One region of the Mesorhizobium sp. URHB0026 genome, then DNA from elsewhere that is predicted to be linked to it. Evidence: predicted binding sites of a transcription regulator. Region 1 holds the regulator's gene; each other region holds the start of a gene.
The links. The regulator LexA, encoded in region 1, represses DNA repair genes until DNA is damaged. The targets are predictions, from matches to a motif close to TGTTCNNNNTGTGTTCNG.
Positions count from the first base shown of each region.

Region 1 (5,885 bases):
CCAGTTTTTTCGCAGCTTCGGTCATTGCAAACTCCTTCTTGTTTCCTCATGCCGGCAAAGGCAAATTCCGCGGAGCGACACGTTGAAATCACCGCAATGCGCGTATTCGCCACCGCATTCTAGGAGGTGCGTGCCAGATTGGGCCAAGGCCTAATGTTGCACTGCGAAACCCGCCTTTCAATGCCAATCTTCTTGGGCCAGTTTGCTCCTAATCGATTTGATCCGCTATGCGCGCCAGGCTTTCCTCACGCCCCAGAACGGCAAGCACGTCGAATACGCCCGGTGACGTGCTCTTGCCGGTCAAGGCAGCCCGCAACGGCTGGGCCACGGCGCCAAGCTTGTGGCCGCCAGCCGACGCAAAGTCGCGGATCACGGCCTCGGCCGTGGCCGCCGTCCAGTCGTGTGACAGCGACTTCAAAGCTTCGTGAGCGCCACGCAGCATCTTGCGCGCATCGTCATTGAGCAGGAGTGCCGCCTTGTCGTCGATCGGCAGCGGCCGAGCGGCAAACAGGAAGCCCGCGCCGTCGACAAGCTCGACCAGCGTCTTGGCGCGCTCCTTCAGGCCCGGAAGTGCTGCCAGCAGCTGCGCCTTGTTCTTCTCGTCGAGGCGCGCCGCCATCGCCGGGCCTCCCTCCAAATAGGGCAAGGTGGCGATGAAGATATCGAGCAGCTCGGTGTCGGCCATACGGCGCATATGCGCCCCGTTGATCGCTTCCAGCTTGGCGAAATCGAAGCGCGCCGCGCCCTTGTTGACGTCGCCAATGTCGAACCACGAGACCATGTCCTCGATCGACATGATCTCGTCGTCGCCATGGCTCCAGCCGAGCCGCGCAAGGTAATTGAGCAGCGCCTCCGGCAGATAGCCCATGGCGCGATAGGCTTCGACGCCGAGCGCGCCGTGGCGCTTCGACAGCTTGGCGCCGTCGGCGCCATGGATCAGCGGGATATGTGACATCGACGGCACGTCCCAGCCCATGGCGTTGTAGATCACGGTCTGGCGGGCGGCGTTGGTCAGGTGATCGTCGCCACGGATGATGTGAGTGACGCCCATGTCGTGATCGTCGACGACGACGGCATGCATGTAGGTCGGGTTGCCGTCCGAACGCAGGATGATGAAGTCGTCGAGATCCTTGTTGGGGAAGCGCACGTCTCCCTGGACCCGGTCCTTCACCACCGTCTCGCCCTCGGTCGGTGCCTTGATGCGGATGGCGCCCTTGACGCCGGACGGCGCCTCCGACGGGTCGCGGTCACGCCAATGGCCGTTATACCGTGGCGGCAGGCCCTTGGCGCGTGCAGCCTCGCGCATTGCCTCGAGCTCGGCTGAAGTCTCGTAGCTGTAATAGGCCTTGCCCAGGCGCACCAGTTCCTCGGCTACCTCGCGATGGCGCGGCGCACGCTCGAATTGAGAGACCGCGTCACCGTCCCACGAAAGGCCGAGCCAGGTCAGGCCATCGAGAATGGCCAATGTGGCCGCATCGGTCGAACGCTCGCGATCGGTGTCCTCGATGCGCAGCAGCATCGTGCCGCCGGTATGCTTTGCATAGAGCCAGTTGAAGAGCGCCGTGCGCGCGCCGCCGATGTGCAGATAGCCGGTCGGCGAGGGGGCAAAACGGGTGATGACCTTGTCGGGCATGGAACTCTCGGAAAACGTCTGAAGCTGGGTGCGGAACGTGCGGACTTTCGCGCGTTGCGCGTTCATGTAGCATAGGGCGTCGAGGGTGCAAGGGGCAGACCCGATGACTGGAAGAGGCCGGAGCTCGGATCGAAGCGAGGATGCCGCTGTCGGCGTCAGCGAGCGATCCCTTTTTGCGGCGCCTCCGACGATCCCACTGCCATCGCCGCTCGTGGCTGCGCCCGAAACCGGGCCGCTGCGGGCGGGTGGGCCGGCGCCGGCGCCGTCTCCTGCCGGGGGCAGGATCGTGCGCGTGCGCCGGCAAATCGGCCCGATATCCTTGCCTCGCCTGCGCCATGGCGTGGCCAAGGCGGCGGAGCTCGAACTCGACCGGGGCATCGCGTTTCTGCTGGTGCCGGTCTGTCTGACCGTTGGGGCGATCGCCTATTTCTCGCTGGCGTCCGAGCCCGACTTTGCAAAGCCCGTCGCGGTCGTGGTGCTGATGGCGGTCTGTGCCTTCGTCTCGCGTTCGTGGTCGAAAACCCATCTGTGTTTCATGGCAGTGCTGTTGTGCGCGCTGGGCTTACTCGCGGCGAAGGTCGAAACATGGCGAGCCGGAACCCGTATGCTGGGTTCGGAAATCTCCACGCAATTGACCGGCCGCGTGGTCTCGCTCGAAGAGATGGAGAGCGGCCGCATCCGGCTGACCATGGACGTGATTTCGACCGCCCGGCCGAAACTGCGCTATGCGCCGGAAAGGGTCCGGCTTTCCGCACGCAAGATACCGCCGGGAATGACCGCCGGCTCGCTCATCACAGGCTACGCCAAACTGTTGCCGCCGACCGGCCCGGTCCGGCCGGACAGCTACGACTTCTCTTTCGACAGTTATTTCGCCGGCATCGGCGGCAGCGGCTTCTTTCTCGGCAATCCGACGGTTGTTTCCGCCGCTGACGGTGAGATGCCGCTATCGGCTCGCCTTTTCTCAGGCATTGAAAATGCCCGCGAAGCCATCGCCGACCACATCAGGGGCAGCGTCGGCGGCGCTGAAGGCGAGATCGCGGCGGCGCTGATCGTCGGCGTGCGCGCCGGCATACCCGATGAAATCAATGAAGCGATGCGGCGTACCGGCATCTATCACATCATCTCTATTTCGGGACTGCATATGGCGCTTGTGGCCGGCACCATCATGGGTCTGCTGCGTGGTGCCTTCGCACTGTTACCAGACTTTTCCGCGCGCCGGCCGGTGAAGAAATACGCCGCCGCCGCCGCACTGTTCTCGATCGCCGCCTATCTCATGATTTCCGGTGTCGTCGTTGCGGCCGAACGCAGCTTCATCATGTTGGCGGTGATGCTGATTGCCGTCTTCTTCGATCGCGCTGCGCTGACCATGCGCAATCTGGCGATCTCGGCGATCGCCGTCATCCTGGTCTCGCCGCACGAGGTCGTCGGCCCAAGCTTTCAGATGTCGTTCGCCGCGACCGCGGCCCTGGTTGGCGCTTATGCCGGCTGGGCCGATCACCGTGCGGGAAAGACCAGGCCACCGCCGCCAAAGCGATCCCTGCCCGGGCTCCTGACGCGAAAATTCCTGCTGGCGACAGGTGGATTGGCCATGACGTCCATTGTCGCCGGCAGCGCCACGGCACTGTTTGCCATCTGGCATTTCCAGCGGGTATCGCCCCTCAGCCTGTTCGCCAATCTGGCCGTGATGCCGATCGTGTCGGTCGTGATGTTCCTGGCCGTCGCTAGCGCGCTGCTGATGCCATTCGGACTGGATTGGCCGGCTCTCTACCTCATGGGCAAGGGCCTGACGGCGATGATCGCCGTGTCGGCGTGGATATCGGAGCGCTCTCCGGTCGACGGAGTCGGGCTGATTTCGCAGCAATCCGTGCTGCTGGTCACCGTCGCGCTGGTTATCGCGACGATGGCGACGACCTGGCTGCGGCTCGCGGCGCTGCCATTCGCGCTCGCCGGCCTGTTGACTGTGTCGCACACGCGCGCGCCCGATGTGCTGATCTCGGAAGATGCGCGGCTGGTCGCGCTGCCGATCGGCAATGGCGAACTGGCCGTCAACCGGGAACGTCCGAACGAATTCGCAACCGACAACTGGAAGCGCGCTCTGATCTCCGAAACAATCGTCAAACCGGAAATGTTCGACAAGACAGACGGGCAATTCGACGTTGCCAGTCCCGCCGACCTGCCGCCGGGATCGCCCTTCTACTGCCGCGAAGGCCTGTGCCTTGTAGGCACCCTTCCGGCGCGATCATTGCTTATGTCGAGGACCGCAAGACCACCTGGAAAGCCTGTGCTTTCGCTGACCTGATCATCGTGAACGACGCGACCGCCTATGACGCCTGCCAAAATCCACTGGTTCTCGTCGTCACCAAACGGCAGCTCGCCCGCAAGGGAAGCGCTGCCGTCTTCTTCAATCCCCAGTCGGCCACGACCCGGGCCGGGATCGAATTCGCCGTCGACGGACCATACCGACCCTGGCACGAACAGCGAAAATTCTCACGCGAGGCGAGGGGGCTGCCGCCGTACAAAAAACCCGACAAGCCCGATGGAAAGCCGGCTCAGTAGCGCCTGATCAACCCGACCAGCTTGCCTTGTACCTTGACCCTGTCCGGCCCGAAAATGCGTGTTTCGTAGGCTGGATTGGCGGCCTCGAGCGCGATCGAAGCGCCTTTGCGGCGGAACCGCTTCAGCGTCGCTTCCTCCTCGTCGACCAGTGCCACGATAATTTCGCCCGGGCTTGCCGTGTCGGCATTGCGGATAATGACCGTGTCCCCATCGAAGATACCAGCCTCGATCATCGAGTCGCCCTTGACCTCCAGCGCATAGTGCTCGCCGCCCATGATCATGTCCGGCGGCACCGAGATCGAATGCGTCTGATGCTGGATTGCATCGATCGGCACACCGGCGGCGATACGGCCCATGACCGGGATGGATACGGCTGAAACCGCATCGTCGTCGTTGCCGGCCGCGGGCAGGCGCGAAGGCGCAGCGGCCGGCCTGATCTGGCGTCCGAGACTGCCTTGGCCAAGGCTGCCTTGGATGACACTTGGCGAGAACTTCTTTGCCGCATTGAGGCCCGGCGCGATCGAGTCCGGCAGCCGCAGCACTTCCAGCGCGCGCGCCCGATTGGGTAGCCGGCGAATGAAGCCGCGCTCCTCCAGCGCCGTGATCAGGCGATGGATCCCCGACTTGGAGGCAAGATCGAGTGCTTCCTTCATCTCGTCGAAGGAAGGCGGTATCCCGCTTTCCTTGAGCCGTTCGTGGATGAACATCAACAGTTCATGTTGCTTGCGCGTCAGCATGGCGGCCCCCAAGACATTGAACGAAAGGTTGAACCAGAATCGAAAAAACAAACCCAGAACAAACACTATCTGTTCCAGTTGTGTTCTGCAACCGTTTAAAGTTTAATGAATTTGTTAAGGGGGTCTGAAGTTTTTTGCCCCCGACGGCGTCAGCAACCGGTCCTTTCCGCGATCGGCAGGCACATTGAAATCGTTTGGTTAATGGCCTGTGGCCTATCCGCCGATGGAGCTGGCATCAGCCATCTGGAAGGCTTCTTCCAGGGGTACCGTATATTTCAGGGAGTCGCGGAACGAAACGAAACCAAAATGCCAACCATTGGTAGCTCCGGGCGGCCATGGACCCGGGCGTTCGGCGCACTCCGGCCAGCGCGTGCGAATAGACGTCGCGGAAGCGCTGAAGTTATCCCGACCCCTTCAAGCTGCCGGCGCGGGCGGCGTATCTGGTCGCGCCGCTGTCTTCGCTATGAACATAGACGTGCAGTGTGTAGCCGATATGCGCCGTCATCAGCGCCTTGGCCCGTTCGACGTCACGATCGAGTGCCGCTTCCATGATCGCGGTATGGTGTTCGATCGCGATCGCTTCGCGCAACGCCTCCATTGCCTGTTCATAGCCGTCCTTGAGGCCGGCCGCGGCCCGCAATGTCGGCGCCAGACCAAGAAAGCGATGATGCCGGCGCAACTGATCCGAGATTGTCGAGCGGAACCGCAACAGCCAGTCGCATGTGGCGGCGCTCAGCAGCGCCGCATGGAAAGCCTCGTGGTTCTCATCCCATCTGTCGACGGCCGTGTCGGAGGGATCGTCGACCGCCGTCTTGCAACGCGAGAGCCGGTAGTGGGCAGTGACTACGGCATCCTCCCACTCCCTGCCGCCTTTTTCCATCGATTCGAGGAACAGGGGTATCTCGACCACCATTCTGGCGCGTGCCAGATCCTCCAGCTCGGCCCGCGACACCGGAGCC
Region 1 covers NZ_JBSSCN010000001.1:4,406,572-4,412,456, reverse strand. Annotated here, with positions in the region: gene gltA (citrate synthase) at 1-25, opposite strand, end outside; gene gltX (glutamate--tRNA ligase) at 209-1,633, opposite strand; partial or broken gene ACVWWD_RS21720 (ComEC/Rec2 family competence protein) at 1,737-4,189, shown strand; gene lexA (transcriptional repressor LexA) at 4,183-4,926, opposite strand; gene ACVWWD_RS21710 (GntR family transcriptional regulator) at 5,327-5,885, opposite strand, start outside.

Region 2 (5,885 bases), 480 kb from region 1:
GCTAACAGATCAATCGACAGACGACCCGTTGGGAAGCTTCGGGCGCTTTGCCAAGGCTTTCGACGTGTCGACGGCCATGCCGCTCGTCCTCTATTTGGCGAGCGAAAGCGGCTTAAGCGAAGGTGAATTGCCCGATGCTCTCCGACTGATCGAGTCCTACATCATCAGGCGAGATATCTGCGGTCTCTCTACCGCCAACTACAACAGGTTCTTTGTTGATATGGTCGCCAAACTTCGGACGGGGGGCCAGGTGTCGGTCGCGCGAGTTCATAAGTTGCTGTCTGCAAGCCAAGCAGACGCAATGCGATTTCCGACAGACAACGAATGGAAGTCGCAATGGCACGGTCGCGACCAGTACAAAGGGAGCCGTCAGCCGCGTCTGCGATATTTGTTTGAGGCTCTCGAACACCAGAAACGGACGGCTCACAGCGAAGTGGTTACCATCCGGAGCGATCTGACGCTCGAACACATTATGCCGCAAAAGTGGCGCGAGAATTGGCCTGTTCCGGGTTTCGGTCATATCCCGGAGGGGGAAGTGGACATTGACCACGTGGCGCGAGAAGTCGAGCGTGACAAGGTCATCAACAAACTCGGAAACCTCACGCTACTCACCCACAAGCTGAACGCTCAAGTGTCAAACGGGTCGTTCTCGACCAAGATGCCTGCCGTGAAGGCGCACACAGCCCTGGCGCTAAATCGCGACCTTCATCAGTATGACGGGTGGGATGAAAAGACGATTGCTCACCGCGGAACGGCGCTTTTCGACACAGCGTGTGCGATATGGTCTGGTCCGTTAAAGGCCGAGCAGAACAACCAAAACGCAGGGGTTGAGGACGTCCCCTCGAAAGAGCAGGCCGACGCCGCCGAGTAGGTCGGGCGCAACATCGTCGCGGATAAGCGCGGGCGGAAGTCAGCCCGCTGCTTGTTGCCGGTCTCCGTTACCTCCAATGCGGCCTTCCGCAACGCCATTCGGGGCGCAGGTCAAAATTTGTGGTCGATTTTGCACCCTTCGATGATGTTGACCGGTATAGATGGCTGCCGTGCCGCTACAGTATCGGAATACGCGTGCGGTCATATGGTTAGGACTAAAGGCGGAGCTTCCACCGAAGCGCCGCGCAGCAAACAGATGAAAGCATGAGAATCATTGACAACACGTCCAGCCTGTTCGGCGATGACCTCAAGGGGACGGTTAATCGGGGATCGAGGCTGAAAATCGCAGCTTCATGTTTCTCGATTTACGCTTTTGAGGCTCTGAAGTCAGAACTTTTAAAGATCGAGAGCCTCCAATTCATTTTTACCGCCCCGACTTTCGTTCCAACCGAAGTGGCCGACCACCTGCGCAAGGAACGGCGAGAGTTCTTCATCCCGAAAGCGCGGCGGGAGAGCGGCCTTTACGGAACGGAGTTTGAAATCCAGCTCCGCAACAAGCTGACGCAAAGGGCGGTGGCGCGCGAATGCGCCGACTGGATTCGAAAAAAGGCCAGGTTCCGTTCGAACACCACGAAAGCCCCGATGCAGCAGTTCCTACATGTGGCGGGCGATGACGGCGGAATTGCCTACATGCCGATCAGCGGCTTTACGGCCGTCGATCTCGGCTATCAGAAAGGCGATGCCGTCTCGAATTTCGTGACGCGGTTCGACGACCCGAACCACACGCAGATGTACCTCCAGCTGTTCGACCAAATCTGGTCCGACCCGGAGAAGCTGAACGATGTCACGGCCGCGATCTGCGACCACATCGAGTCCGTCTATCAGGAGAATTCGCCGGAGCGCATCTACTTCCTGATGCTGTACAACATCTTCCAGGACTTCCTTGAGGATATCGACGAGGACGTCCTGCCGAACGACCTCACCGGCTATCGTGACAGCGTCGTCTGGAACAAGCTCTTCAACTATCAGAAGGACGCGGCCACCGGCATCATCAACAAGCTCGAAACCTATAACGGCTGCATCCTCGCCGACAGTGTCGGCCTGGGGAAGACGTTTACTGCGTTGGCCGTTGTCAAATATTACGAGTTGCGCAATCGGGCCGTCCTGGTGCTCTGCCCGAAAAAGCTCGCGGACAACTGGCGGAACTACAACGCCAACCTGACGACCAACATCTTCGCCAAGGATCGGTTCAACTACGATGTCCTATGCCACACCGACCTGTCGCGAACGTCGGGCGAGTCCTTCGGCATTCCGCTCAATCGCATAAACTGGGGGAATTACGACCTCGTCGTCATCGACGAGTCGCACAATTTTCGGAATAATGATGTCTTCAAGGATCGGGAGACGCGCTACCAGAAGCTGATGAACAAGGTCCTCCGCGCAGGCGTGAAGACCAAGGTTCTGATGCTCTCGGCAACGCCGGTGAACAACCGCTTCACCGACCTGCGCAACCAGCTCGCGCTCGCCTATGAAGGGCAGTCGGATGCCCTCAGCCAGAACCTGAAGACGCAAACCAGCGTCGAGGAAATTTTCCGCCGCGCGCAGAAAGCCTTCAATGCCTGGACGCTATTGCCGCCGGACGAGCGAACCGCAGCCTCGATCCTGAAGGCGCTGGATTTCGATTTCTTCGAGCTTCTCGACGCCGTAACGATCGCCCGGTCGCGAAAGCACATCGAGACCTTCTACGACACGAAGGATATCGGCAAGTTTCCGCAGCGCCGGAAGCCGCTGTCCTTCCATTGCCCGATTACGCAGCGGGTGGACGTTATGGGCCTGAACGACATCTTCACCCAACTCTCGTTGCTGAAGCTCGCGGTTTATGCCCCCATCAGTTACATCCTTCCGAGCCGGCTCCGGAGATACGAGGAGATTTACGACACCCAGGTGGAGGGTGGCCGGGGCAAGCTTCGGCAGGCCGATCGCGAGCGCAGCCTTCAGGCGCTGATGACCACCAACCTGCTCAAGCGCCTCGAAAGCTCCGTCGAAGCGTTCCGTCTCACCCTGCGCTCGCTCAGCGGGAACATCGCGCGGGCCTTGGATGCCATTCGCGATTTCGAGCGGTCAGGCGGCACGCAGAGTGTGAGCGATTTTCTGGCTGACGAGGAATTGCTCGACGATGAAGATGATGATTTGGCCGGACTGGGCGACTTCACCGTCGGCAAGAAGGTACAGATCAGCCTTGCCGACATGGATCTTCAGTCGTGGAAGCACGATCTCGAGGCCGATCTCGTGCTCATCGAGGACCTGACCGCCTCGATGGACAAGGTCGAACCGGACGACGACGCCAAGCTCCAGCATCTCATGGAGGTGCTCCGGCAGAAGGTCAGCGAGCCCCTCAACCCGGGCAACAGGAAGGTCCTGATCTTCACGGCCTTCGCCGACACGGCGAATTATCTCTATGCCAACCTGGCGCCGTTCGCGCAGCAGTTGGGGTTGCAGACCGGCAAGGTGACGGGCTCGGGTGCGCCGAAAACCACGCTGCGGAAGAGTTATGATTATCAGGGGGTGCTCACGCTCTTTTCGCCGCGATCCAAGGAGAAGGCGATCGTCCTGCCCGACGAGCCGGGCGAGCTGGATATCCTGATCGGCACGGACTGCATCTCCGAAGGCCAGAACCTTCAGGACTGCGATTTCCTCGTCAATTATGACATCCACTGGAACCCAGTGCGTATCATCCAGCGCTTCGGCCGGATCGACCGCATCGGCTCGCAGAACGCCCAGATCCAGCTGGTCAACTATTGGCCTGACATCTCGCTCGATGAGTATATCAACCTCAAGGAACGGGTCGAGAATCGCATGGTGATCGCCGACGTCAGCGCCACCGGCGATGACAATGTCCTCACCGCCAAGAGCAGCGATATCGCCTATCGCAAGGACCAGCTGAAGCGGCTACAGGAAGAGGTCATCGAGCTGGAGGACGTGAAGACCGGTATCTCGATCACGGATCTCGGCCTCAACGATTTCCGGATGGACCTGCTCAATTACGTCAAGGAGCACGGTGAGCTCGATAACCTGCCGAACGGCATGCATGCCGTCGTTCCCGCACAGCCCGAACTGGGGCTTCGGCCCGGCGCGATCTTCGCGCTCAAGAACATCTACGACAGCGTCAACATCAACCAGCAGAACCGGCTGCACCCCTATTATCTGGTCTATATCGGCAACGACGGCGAGATCGTCGCAGACCACACCGAGGTGAAGCGCCTGCTCGACCTCGTCCGCTCAAGCTGCAAGGGCCGGCCCGAGCCGAGCCAGGAGGTGTGCCGCACCTTCAATGAGCGCACGCAGGACGGTCGGAAGATGGATCGCTACTCCGAGCTGCTGAGCAGCGCCATCCGCTCGATGATCGAGGTGAAGGAAGAGAAGGATATCGACAGCCTGTTCAGCGGCGGCCGCACCACGGCGCTGGTGCATAGCATCGCGGGGCTGAACGACTTCGAGCTGATCGCCTTTGTCGTGATCGAGGGGGGCGACGCATGACGGCCTTCTTCGACTATCCCAGAAGCGCCGCCTTCGGGCGCGTCGTGCCGAAGAACAAGATCTACGAGCATGCCGGCGCCAACACCGCGCTCAAGGATCTGTTCGTGCGCGAGGTCGATCAGATCGTCTGGCGGTTCAAGCTGGCTCCCGAGACGACCAACCTCGACGCCACCTCTGCCGTGTCCGAGGTCCAGGTGTTTGGTATATCTCTCAAGACGGGAAAGCTCGACGAAGCCGTCCTGCACGCGATCGACAAGGCCATTCCGTTTCCCCTGATCTTCGAGCTAACCTGGCGCGGAAAACGCAGGGCGACGGCGGCCTTCAAGCGCCCGAGCGAGGCGGATGGCTCCAAATGGGTGATCAGCGAGTATTTCGCCACCGATTGGGCGCCGGAGGATGCGCCGCGTCAGCCTCTACCCGTCGCGCTCGATCTGGGTGCGCTCTATGACCGCCTTCTGACCGCCATGATGCCTGCGTCCGCTCAAGTCAGCGAGGACATCAAAACGCGGGTGGACCGGATGGAGGCGATCCGGGCCAAGGCGCGGGAGATAGAACGGATCAAGGCGCGGCTGGCGCGCGAGAAGCAATTCAACAAGCGCGTGGCGATCAATACCGAGTTGCGCGCGGCGAAGCAGGAACTGGCGCGGCTGACTGCGGGCGAACCCGTCGGCGCCGTGACGAATACGTAAGAGGACAAGCATGGAAAAGCTGAAGATGCACAGCCCCGACCTGAGCCAGGACAAGATCGCGAAGATCCGCGACCTGTTTCCGGGATGCGTGACAGAAGCGCGCGATGAGGCCACGGGGAAGCTGCGTCTGGCGGTTGATTTTGATCAGCTTCGTCAGGAGTTGAGCGATCACATCGTCGATGGGCCGCAGGAGCGGTATCGGCTGGACTGGCCAGGGAAGCGGGAGGCGCTAATAGTTGCTAGCGCTCCTATTGCGATGACGCTTCGCCCTGACGTCCAAGAGAGTGTAGATTTTGCCTCGACGCAGAATATCTTCATCGAAGGTGACAATCTCGATGCTCTGAAACTCACACAAGAAACGTACCTTGGTAGCGTAAAGGCGATATATATCGACCCACCTTACAACACCGGAAAGGACTTCGTCTATGATGATGACTTCGCGCAAGGGTCAGATAAATACCTAGAGCTTTCCTTGCAAAGAGATGCGGAAGGCAACAGACTAGTAGCGAATATGTCTACTAATGGTCGGTTTCATTCTGACTGGATGAGCATGATGTTCGCGAGGCTTCGCCTTGCCAGAAATGTATTATCTGAAGATGGTGTTATATTCATTAGCATCGACGATGGTGAGCAGGCAAATCTAAAGAAAATTTGCGATGAAATATTTGGTGAAAATAACTTCATTGCTAATGCAATTTGGCGATCAAAGGACAATAGCAACAATGACGCCAAGAAATTCTCGACTGACCATAATCATACACTCGTGTATTCAAAGAACGCAAACTGGGA
Region 2 covers NZ_JBSSCN010000001.1:3,931,470-3,937,354, forward strand. Annotated here, with positions in the region: gene ACVWWD_RS19135 (DUF262 domain-containing protein) at 1-871, shown strand, start outside; gene ACVWWD_RS19140 (helicase-related protein) at 1,513-4,407, shown strand; gene ACVWWD_RS19145 (DUF4391 domain-containing protein) at 4,404-5,096, shown strand; gene ACVWWD_RS19150 (site-specific DNA-methyltransferase) at 5,107-5,885, shown strand, end outside.
Region 2: the regulator LexA is predicted to act here: its motif matches at 1,259-1,276, upstream of ACVWWD_RS19140 (helicase-related protein).

Region 3 (5,885 bases), 3.0 Mb from region 1:
CTGTCTTGCGCGCCGGCCGCCAGATCGGGCAGGACCGCCAGCGACATCCGGTCCCCCCATTCGAGCAGGTCGTCGCGCCGGAGCAGGGTGGCGCCCTTTTCGGTCTCGTCACGCAGATTGGCCTGGGTGAGCATGCGGCACAGATGGCCCCAGCCCGCGCGGTCCCTGGGATAGGCGAGAATGTCCGGCGTGCCGTCGCCAAAAACCAGCCGGCAGCCGGGATGGTAGGCAAGCTTTTCGACCTTGGCCTGCTGCCAGGCGCGCACCACGCCGGCGACGCTATTGCGGTCGGCGAGCCCGATCGCGGAGAAGCCCATGAGCTTGGCCGCGACCACCAGCTCCTCGGGCTTGGAGGCGCCCCGCAGGAAGGAGAAATTCGACTGGATGCCGAACTCGGCATAGGGGATGACGGTCAGCGCGTTCATGCGAAGACCCCATGCATGAACCAGCGCGGCGGGATCTGCGAGACGCCGCCGTAAAGGCCTTGCCGGTACAGCCAGTAGCGGCGGCCACCGGCATCCTCGATGCGGAAATAGTCGCGTGTCGATGCCGCCGCATCGCCCGGCGCCTCGCGCCACCATTCGGCGGCGATGCGCTCCGGACCTTCGGCGCGCGTCACACGATAAAGCGCGCGGCGCCAGCGGAAATGCAGCGGCGGTCCCTCCGGCATTTCGGTGGCCGGCACCTCGATGGGCTCGGGCGAACGGAACAGCCGGATCGGTCGTTCCGGCGGGAAGATGGTCATCGGCGCCTGCATCCTGTCCGGCTTCTTGGGTGGCGTGGTCCGGCGCGGGGCTTCGGTGAAGGGAATGATGGCGACGGCGCGTTCCGGCAGATGGCTTTCCACGGGAACCGGCTGCAGAACCGCGCCCTCACCGAGGCGGGCGCGGATACGGTCGGCGAACAAGGCGATGTCGGCGCCGTCATCGGCCGCTTCGCCGGTCAGATCGGCCTGCTGCATGTCGAAAGCGGCAACGGCCAGCACCGAGAGGCGCACCAGGTCGAAGCCATATCCGGCATCGATATGCTGCTCGAGTGCCGCCAGCCTTTCATGGAACAATTTCCGGACCAGCAAGGGTTCGCGCATCGGCCGCGAGGTGCCGAGCGCGATGCGGCTGACGGCGCCGTCGACGCGAAAAAGCAGCAGCGCCAGGCTCCTTGCGCCTTCGCCGCGGCGTTCGAGGTCGGTCTTCAAGGTCGTCGCCAGCATGCCCACCAGCCGTTCTATTTCCTCCGTCAGCGTGACGGGCTCGGCGAGATGACGTTCGACCGAAAGCGACGCGACGGGAAGACGCGGTGAGATCGCCTCGTCGAGACGGCCAAGCGCCTGGTCGAGGCGCTGGAGCAGCAGGGCGCCGAACCGGCGGGCGAGCGGCGCGCGCGGTGCGGCCATGACGGCGCCCGCCGTGCGCAGCCCCACACTTTCCAGGCTGGTACGGGTTTCCGGCGCTATGCGAAGGGCGGCCAGCGGCAAGGGGGCAAGCAAGGCTTCCTCCTCGCCTGATGGAACGATGCGGTCGCCGCAAAACCGGGCCGCCGCCCAGGCCGCTCCGGGCGTGCCGGCAAGCCCGCCGCGGACGTCGAAACCCTGCTGGAAGAAGCGCGACAGGATTTCGTCCAGCATGGCGCGTTCGCCGCCGAACAGATGGGTGCAGCCGGTGACGTCGAGGAACAGGCCGTCGATGCCGTCCAGCGCCACCAGCGGCGTGTAGCGGTCGCACCAGTCGGCGAGGCCCTCGAGCAGGCGCCGGTCGGCCTCCGGATCGGCTTCGACGATGTCGATCGACGGATGCATGGCGCGCGCATCGGCAATCCCCATGTCGCGCTTCAGGTGCAGCGCCTCAGCCCGCGCGTCGAGGGCCGAGATGCGCTGCGCGTTGCCCTGGCGATGGCTGATCACGAGCGGTGGGTGAGATAGCTGCGGATGATCCGACGGCCGGGAACGCCAGGATTTCCCCAGACGCTGCCGCAGGATCCTTTCTGTCGCGAGATAGGGAAACCATAGGGACAGGATTCTCTGCCCATTCGTTGCTCGCCCTGCGCCTTTCCTCGCCCCTTCTTTCATCGAATTTGCGTTCATCGGGGTTCCACTCCAGTGTGAATTGTCCAGGCAGGGCCGTGCGGCTCTTGCCGATGCTGATGGTGAAGGCCGGGTGGCCGATCGAGCCGGCGAGCGGCCCGGCGACTGTTTCGCGCGGCACGGCCGGCGCCGACGCGACAATCAGACGAACAGGCGCCGCCGTCGGTTCGGGCTCGGCCGCTTGCCGCAGCAGGAACACCGGCCGGCCGGCACCTTGCGCCCGCGCATGCAGGCGGCGTGTCGCGGTCAGGTCCAGCCGCTGCGGATTGCCGCGGATCTCCAGGATGACGGCGGCAAGCGCGGTCATCCGGGCCGCCTCCTCGGCGATCCACAGCGCATCGACAAGCCGGGGCGCCTCGGAAAACAGCAATTGCCCGGGCTCGATGCCGAACGAGGCATGCAGCCCCCTGGCATAGGGAAAGCCGGCCTCGTGGAAAATTTCCGATGTCCCGATCCACAGGATGGGCAGCCCCTGCGCCTGGTTGAGGATCAGGCTGACCATCGACAGGGCGAAACCGGCGACGGCTCCTGCATCGCGGGTTTCCAGGCCATGGATTTCGGTCAGGGCGGCTTTCGGCAGGCCGCCGCTGAGCGCGGCATCGAGCCGCTCGATGCCAATGGGCAGGAAAGCATCCGGCAAGGCCGCGGCAAGGCCGCGCCGGACGATCGTCAGATCGCTGCCGGCGTCAGCATCAAGGGGCGCGCCAGCCGGTGCCTGCAGGCGCTCGGGCAGTGTTCCCTCGATCTTCGCGATCTGGCGGCGCAGGGCAAAAACAGTCTCCCGCGCCACGGCGGTCATCGCCATGACGGTCAGCTTTCACTCACAATTGTTCCTGTTATGTTCCTATAGATTCCAGAGGGGATCGGAAGAGTCAAGCAGAGTCATCAAGGAATTTATTCCTCTTCCTGCGCGACACCGGCGTACAGGCGTCATTTGCCTCGACCAGCGCGAACGCCTATATCCGGGATCAAAGGACAAAGCATGGCCCGCATCTACAAGACCCGCACCTGGCATGGTGAACTTGCGCCCTCGATGGAGGAATTGGAGTTCCTGGCCCTGGAGGCCTATGCCCACCTGCCGGAGGATTTTCGCAAGCTGACCGGCGAGATCGTCATCCAGATCGCTGAGTTCCCGACCGACGAGATCATGGACGACCTGTCGCTGGAAACGCCGTTCGACCTGCTCGGCCTGTTCGAGGGGCGCGGCATCGCCGAACGCTGGAACCCGCAAACAGGCGAAGGCCCGAACCGCATCACGCTCTACCGCCGCGCCATGCTCGACTACTGGGCCGAAAACGAGGAAACGCTGGGCGACATCGTCACCCACGTGCTGATCCACGAGATCGGCCACCATTTCGGCCTGTCGGACGATGATATGGAGAAGATCGAAGAGGCGGCGGAGTAGCTCTCGGCGTTTTCCCCTACCAGTCGCTGAGCTTCGTATCCGGTCCGTATTCCTGGCCATCGACATCCTTCACCACGGCCTGGCCGCAGCGCATGGTCTTGGTCTTCTTGTCGTAGGCGTAGGTCGGCGAGCCGAACAGGTGCCAGCCCTTGTTCAGCGCCGCCGCCACCTTATGGCAGAAGCTGGCGTCGTCCGGGGCGGTGAGAAAGCGGTAGAGTTTCATCGTCCAATTCCTGTCATGTATCCCAAATCGGCGAATATCATGCGCCGATGGCGGCCGCTTTCGCCAGAAGTTTTTCGGCCTGCGCCAAGTGCAACCGCTCGACCATCCTGCCATTCAGCGCGATGACGCCCTTGCCGCTGTTTTGAGCAAGCGCGAAGGCATCCTTCACCGCGCGCGCCTCGGCCAGCGCCTGCGCCGACGGAGCGAAGGCACGGTTGGCGGCCTCGATCTGCGATGGATGGATCAGCGTCTTGCCGTCAAAGCCCATGGCGGCGGCCTGCGTGCACTCACGCGCGAACGCGTCCGGGTCGCGAAAATCGTTGAACACGCCATCGAGCATGTCGATCCCGCCGGCGCGTGCCGCCAGCAGCATCTGCATCAGCCATGGCAGAAGATAGGCGCGATCCGGCGTCGCCAGCACGCCGGTATCCTTGACCAGGTCATTTGTTCCGGCGATGAAACAATCCAGGCGCGAGGCGGGGTCGCGGCCGAGTTCGGCAATGGCGCCGATGTTGAGCATGGCCTTGGGTGTCTCGATCATCGCCCATAGTTTCACGCTGTCCGGGGCAAAATTATCGTCCAGCACATCGCCGACTTCGAGCACGTCACGCGGCGTGTCGACCTTTGGCAGCAGGATGCCGTCCGGCTCCGCCTTGGCCACGGCCGCAAGATCGTCAGTGCCCCATTCGCTGGACAGCGCATTGACGCGCACCACCATCTCGCAGCGCCGGCCATTGGCATCAGGGCGGTTGGCGAAAATGCCGGTCAGTTTTTCGCGCGCGGCGATCTTGTCGGCGGGGGCGACGGCATCCTCGAGGTCGATGATGACCGCGTCGCAAGCAAGCTGCGCGATCTTGGCCAGCGCCTTGTCGTTGGAGGCCGGGACATAGAGCACGGAGCGGCGCGGGCGGTAGGTTTCGGTCATGCCAGATCTATGCCGTGTGTGGTCGGGCGAGGCAAGCCGATAGCCCTGCACGAAAACTGCACGCGCCTGCGGAAAACCTCCTCCGATCCGCCGCATCGCTTTCCTGCATGCCTGCGAGACAGTCGGCATGCACAAGCGAGCAAAACCCCGTCTACCTTACCGGCTGCGCAGCGAAGGCTGGTGGCTGGTCGACCCGCAACGCGCCAACCCCGCTGCAATTCCCCCGTTTGTCCGCAAGAGTCCGCCGCCATGGCGATGGGACGCCATCAGGAAAATCAGGCCGTGACCTCCTTCTTCCGCGCCGCGCCAAGCTATTGCAGCCGCTTGGGCGTCGCCGTGCTGCTGGTCGCGCTCGCCGATTTCCTGTTCTACGGCCAGCCCGCCGGGATCACGGTTCTGCTGTTCGCCATCCTGATTGCCGCCGCTGTGGTTGCCGTGCATCCCGCCGCCTTCAGCGACGGCAAGGTATGGCTCAAGTCGGCCGCCTTGCTTGTCGCGCTGTTGCCGCTCGCCGAGACTGTCAGTCCCTTGTCCGTCTCGATCGCCCTTGCCGCGCTGGTGGCGTTCGCGCTTTCGCTGAGCGGCCGGCTGCGACACCGCACGGCGCGCGTTGCAGGCCAGATCGTGCTGTTCGCACTGGCGGCGCCGGTCCGGTTCCTCAGCGATTTTCTCAAGTGGCGAAGAGTGGCGCGGCGGTTCGGCGGGCATCGCATAAGGCTGGCGGCGATCGCGGTCTGGGTGATGCCGCTGACGCTGGGCGCGGTCTTCGTCGCCCTTTTCGGCGCCGCCAATCCGGTCATCGAATACTGGCTGTCGCTGATCGATCTGATGAAGCTGCTCGACCTCGTCCAGTTGACGCGGATTGCCTTCTGGCTGTTCGTGCTTGCCGGCGTCTGGGCGTTTCTACGGCCGCGCCTGCCGCGCTTTCAGCGCCGCATCGCCAGGCCAAATCACCCTGCTGCCGATGCCCAGCCAGCGGCGGACAGGCACGCCGTCGAGGACATCGTCTTCGGCAAGGCCGCCATCCTGCGCGCGTTGATCGTCTTCAACGTTTTGTTTTCGCTGCAGAGCGGGCTCGACGCCACCTATCTGTGGGGCGGGGTCGCGCTTCCCGATGGTTTGAGCTACGCCGCCTACGCGCATCGCGGCGCCTATCCCTTGATCGTCACCGCGCTGCTAGCCGCCGGTTTTGTCCTTGCGGCGTTGAGGCCCGGCAGCGAGACATCGGCCGACCCGCTCATCCGCCGGCTGG
Region 3 covers NZ_JBSSCN010000001.1:1,430,599-1,436,483, forward strand. Annotated here, with positions in the region: gene ACVWWD_RS07220 (error-prone DNA polymerase) at 1-425, opposite strand, end outside; gene ACVWWD_RS07225 (DUF6504 family protein) at 422-1,900, opposite strand; gene ACVWWD_RS07230 (ImuA family protein) at 1,842-2,885, opposite strand; gene ACVWWD_RS07235 (metallopeptidase family protein) at 3,063-3,485, shown strand; gene ACVWWD_RS07240 (DUF1737 domain-containing protein) at 3,502-3,708, opposite strand; gene ACVWWD_RS07245 (HpcH/HpaI aldolase/citrate lyase family protein) at 3,746-4,633, opposite strand; gene ACVWWD_RS07250 (DUF4153 domain-containing protein) at 4,883-5,885, shown strand, end outside.
Region 3: the regulator LexA is predicted to act here: its motif matches at 2,909-2,926, upstream of ACVWWD_RS07230 (ImuA family protein).